DNA from 2 places in the Nonomuraea sp. NPDC050022 genome. Region 2 is predicted to be linked to the other one. Evidence: riboswitches for the same ligand, from Rfam matches in the RefSeq annotation. Region 2 holds a riboswitch; the other holds the start of a gene.
The links. A riboswitch is a leader RNA that binds a small molecule or an ion and turns the genes downstream of it on or off. The one in region 2 is predicted to bind cyclic di-AMP.
Positions count from the first base shown of each region.

Region 1 (2,194 bases), on a different contig from region 2:
GATGCGTACGGCGCCCGCGAACGGACGGCGGGCGATGGACGCGATACGTACGACGTCGCCGGTCTGCGGCGCGTGGACCATCATGCCGCCGCCGATGTAGATGCCGACGTGGTGCAGGTCGCCATAGAAGAAGACCAGGTCGCCGGCGCGCAGCTCCTCCTTGGAGATGTGCCGTCCGGCCGTCCACTGGTCGCCGGTGTAGTGCGGCAGTGAGATGCCCACCCGCTGGTAGGCCGCCATCACGAGGCCGGAGCAGTCGTACGAGGTCGGCCCCTCGGCGCCCCAGACGTACGGCTTGAGCTGCTGCGTGAGCGCCCACCTGGCAGCCGTGGCCGCCTTGCCGGCGCCGATGACCGGCAGGTCGACCCGCGTGGCCCGGGTGCCGGGACGGCCCGCCTCGCCGATCGCCCGCTTGAAGAGGCTGCTCTCGACTTTGGCGACGAGCTTGGTGATCTTGTCGCGCTTGGTGCCGAGGCCCTCGACGATCTTCTCGACCTCGTCGATGCGCGTCTTGGCGCTGGCCCTGGCCTGCTCGGCGGCCTGCCTGGCCGTGGTCACCTGGTTGACCTCGAAGCCCTGCTGCTGCTCCAGCGCGTAGGTGGTGGCCGCCCGGTCGAGGAAGCTCTCAGGGTCGTCGGAGGTGCCGAATGCCAGCGCCTGACCGAAGCCGCCGCTGATGTAGGCGTTCTGGGCCAGCAGCGCGGCCTTGGCGTGTTTGGCGGCCAGATCGGCCTCACTGGTGGACAGCGTCTTCTGGGCCGCCTCAGCCGACTTCCTGGCTTTCTTGAGCTTCTCCCGCTGGCCGTTGAACTCCTCGCTCAGCGTCTCGATCTGGGTGTGGAGCTCCTCGGCCTGCTCGGACAGGTCCTTCAGCGAGGGCTTGGGATCGGCGACGGCGGAGCCGACGGGTATGGCGAAGAGGAGGGTGGCGATGGTCGCCGCGATGACACCCAACCGGGTGGGGACCTTCCGGAGCTCCGGAGAGCGGGCGTGAGCGCCCGCCGGCTTCCCCCCGCGATCGCGAGTCTGCTTCACCAACCAGCTCCTCTCATCGGCGCCTACCGGGTTAGCTGACGGGTTCGGGCCGGAGCAGCCCTACCGAACGACTCGCTCGGATTCACCCCATGGGTGGTGGCGTCGGGATGAGGTCGCCACCGGCGGGTCCCCGGCTCCCCTTACGGGGATTGGGCGCGTCTCCACGCTGGCTCGCGTGGGTGACATCGTCGCTGGACACTAGTGCACTCCGGGTTCGTGCTCAACCAGAACTGCCAAGTCTGTAGAGGTTTCGCAACCGAAGGGTCACGAGGTGGTCTCGCGCCTGTCGGTGCTGAACAAACTTTATGTCCTTTTTGCACCAAGTTCGTCAAGGCATGGAAGCCTATCGGCCAAGGGCATCCCGCATCGTGCTCGATCGACCACGAGATGTCATGAGATGGGAGAGACGTCAGAGTTAGGGGGAGGCCGTAATCGGATCTGTACGCTGGAGACCCATGGAGCAGGTCGCCGAAGTGACAGTCCCGGACACGGAAGTCGTCGTCCGGCGTGCCCGCACGCCGGATGTCAGGACGATCCGTCTCCTGGTCGACACCTACGCGGGCGCCGGGCCCCGGCTTCTGGAGAAGGCCACCGTCACTCTGTACGAGGATGTGCAGGAGTTCTGGATCGCCGAGCGCGGCGGCCAAGTGGTCGGCTGTGGCGCGCTGCACGTGCTTTGGGAGGATCTCGCGGAGATTCGCACGGTGGCCGTCGATCCGGAGTTCCGAGGCTTCGGAATCGGGCACCGGATCGTCTCTTCCTTGATCAAAACGGCCCGGGAACTCGGCCTGCGCCGGGTTTTCTGTCTGACTTTTGAGGTGGATTTTTTCGCGAGGCATGGATTCCGCCCCGTACAGGGCACCCCGGTCTCACCCGAGGTCTATGCGGAGCTGCTGGCCTCGTACGACGAGGGTGTCGCCGAGTTCCTCGACCTCGAACACGTCAAGCCCAACACCCTGGGGAACACCCGCATGCTTCTCCACCTGACATCGGGTGACGCGGACCTTGACTAATGGGAAAGGTGATTGTTGATACCTATGTCGATACGTTGGGCAGCACAGGCATGTGTCCTGACACGTGCCACATGCGCACTCGAAGCGAGGTGACACGGTGAGCACCGGACAGCCGCCGTATCCACAGGACGAATCCGGCGAGAACT
Region 1 is NZ_JBITKE010000004.1:168,503-170,696, reverse strand. It holds gene ACIBO2_RS17315 (NlpC/P60 family protein) at 1-1,035, opposite strand, end outside; cyclic di-AMP (ydaO/yuaA leader) riboswitch at 1,041-1,201, opposite strand; gene ACIBO2_RS17310 (amino-acid N-acetyltransferase) at 1,491-2,048, shown strand; gene ACIBO2_RS17305 (hypothetical protein) at 2,071-2,194, opposite strand, start outside.
Region 1: another riboswitch for cyclic di-AMP. It lies ahead of ACIBO2_RS17315 (NlpC/P60 family protein); the one in region 2 lies ahead of ACIBO2_RS27620 (CHAP domain-containing protein).

Region 2 (2,194 bases):
TTCGAGGTGTTCGACTTCGTCCTCGACACCGAGGACATGGCGGCCATCGGCGCGCTGAACCAGGAGAACGGCCGCATCGGCCCCAACCCGGACACTTTCGCCTGGATGGGGTGATTCCCTACGATCTTTCCTCATGAAGGATCTCTCATGGGGTATCGCGGCCACGGGTGTCATCGCCGCAAAGGTCGGGGCGGTCATCGCCGCTGAGCCGGGGATGCGGGTGGCCGCCGTCGGTTCGCGCGACCTCGGCCGCGCGCGGGCGCTGGCCTCGGAACTGGGCGCCGAGTCGGCGTACGGCTCGTACGCGGAGCTGTGCGCCGACCCCGGCGTCGACGCGGTCTACGTGGCGACCCCGCACGCCCAGCACCTGGAGGTCGCCGAGGCGGCGATCGCGGCGGGCAAGGCGGTGTTGTGCGAGAAGCCGCTCGCCGCGTCCGTCGCCGACGCCGAGCGGATGGTCCAGCTCGCCCGCGATGCCGGGGTGTTTCTGATGGAAGCCATGTGGACCCGGTTCAATCCGCTCATCCAGCGGGTGGCCGGCGATCCCCGGTTCGGGGAGATCCGCTCGGTCCAGGCGTCGTTCGGCTTCAAGGCTCCCTACGATCCCGCGCACCGGCTGTGGGCGCCGGAGCTGGGCGGCGGGGCGCTGCTCGACCTGGGCGTCTACTCGTTCGGGCTGGCGCAGCTGCTGCTCGGGATGCCCTCACGGATGCACGTCACGGGCTCGCTGGCGCCTTCAGGGGTGGACGCGGAGGCGGGCGGGGTGCTGGTCTATCCGGGGGGCAGGCGGGCTCTGGTGGAGTGCTCGCTGCTGGGCCCGTACGCGAACGACGCCCTCGTGGTGGGCACCGACATGCGCGCCCACATCAAGGCGCCGTTCTGGGCGCCGGAGCGGGTCGTGCTGAGCGGGCCGTCGATGGAGACGGAGGAGCTCGAGCTCGATCCGGCGGACAACGGGTACGCCGGCGAGGTGCGCGAGGTACGGGACGCCATGGCCGAAGGCAGGACCGAATCCGCGATCATGCCACTTGACGAAAGCCTTGCCATGATGGGGCTTCTGGCCGACGCGAGGGAGCAGCTCTCTTAGCTGGCGATTCATCTATTTGTAAGACCCTTGCCTCTTGCATTACCTTTGTGGTCATATGAGGCATACGTCCGGTTTGTCCGTTCGTTGCCAGACCATCGCACAAAGGCATCACAGGACCGTCCTGTGACCGCTGAATCCGCCTCGCGCGGAACCGGGGACCCACCGTCCTTTGGGGTGTATCGGCACGTCACGTGCCGTAGGACAGCTTCCACGTCCGAACCCGTCAGCTAACCCGGTAAGCGGCATGGAAGCAAGGAGTTACCCCCTCGATGGCGAAGTCCCATCTTTTTCGCGCCACCAAGTCGACCTTTGCTCACGCCGTCCTCGGCGTGAGCGTCGCGGCCGCCGCACTCGCCGGCCAGTCCGCCGCCCACGCGGACACCGCCACCGCCCACGCCGCCGTGGCCCCGGCACACGCCGCCGCGAAGAGCCACCCGGAGAGCGAGATCAAGGCCAAGGCCACGGTCTCGCGGGTGTTGGCGCTGGCCAAGGCCCAGGTCGGCACCACTGAGAACGCCTACGGTGGCGGCACCAAGTTCCAGAAGTGGTACATGAACTCCCCGCGCGCCCTGGAGACCCTCAGGCGCGACGGCGGCACCCGGGCGGACTACCTGAACGCCGCCTGGTGCTCGATGTTCGTCTCGTGGGTCGGCGAGCAGTCCGGCGCGCGCAGCATGATCGGCTGGGACGCCTACACGGTCGAGCACGCGAAGTGGTTCGCTCACAACAACCACTGGGGCACGACCCCGAAGCCGGGTGCCGTGGTGTTCTTCTCGTGGGGCGGCAGCAAGAGCCTGGACGACATCGAGCACGTCGGTTTCGTCGTCAAGGACAACCACGACGGCACGATTTCCACGATCGAGGGCAACACCGGCAACGGCAGCGTCCAGCAGCGCGTCCGGCCGACGTCCCAGGTGGTCGGCTACGGCTACCCGAGCTACGGCGCCTGACGACTTCCTGACCGAGGGCTCTCCTGCCGACGAGCGCGCGTCCTTCTGGACGCGCGCTCGTCGGCGTCTCACGCTCCCGTACCGGCTGCCGAAAAGCCCACCACGTTGGGCTGAACAGCGCATGGCTGCCTTATCTGCCCATCAGACCGCAACCCCC
Region 2 is NZ_JBITKE010000006.1:385,342-387,535, reverse strand. It holds gene ACIBO2_RS27630 (aldo/keto reductase) at 1-114, shown strand, start outside; gene ACIBO2_RS27625 (Gfo/Idh/MocA family oxidoreductase) at 134-1,087, shown strand; cyclic di-AMP (ydaO/yuaA leader) riboswitch at 1,206-1,344, shown strand; gene ACIBO2_RS27620 (CHAP domain-containing protein) at 1,357-2,037, shown strand.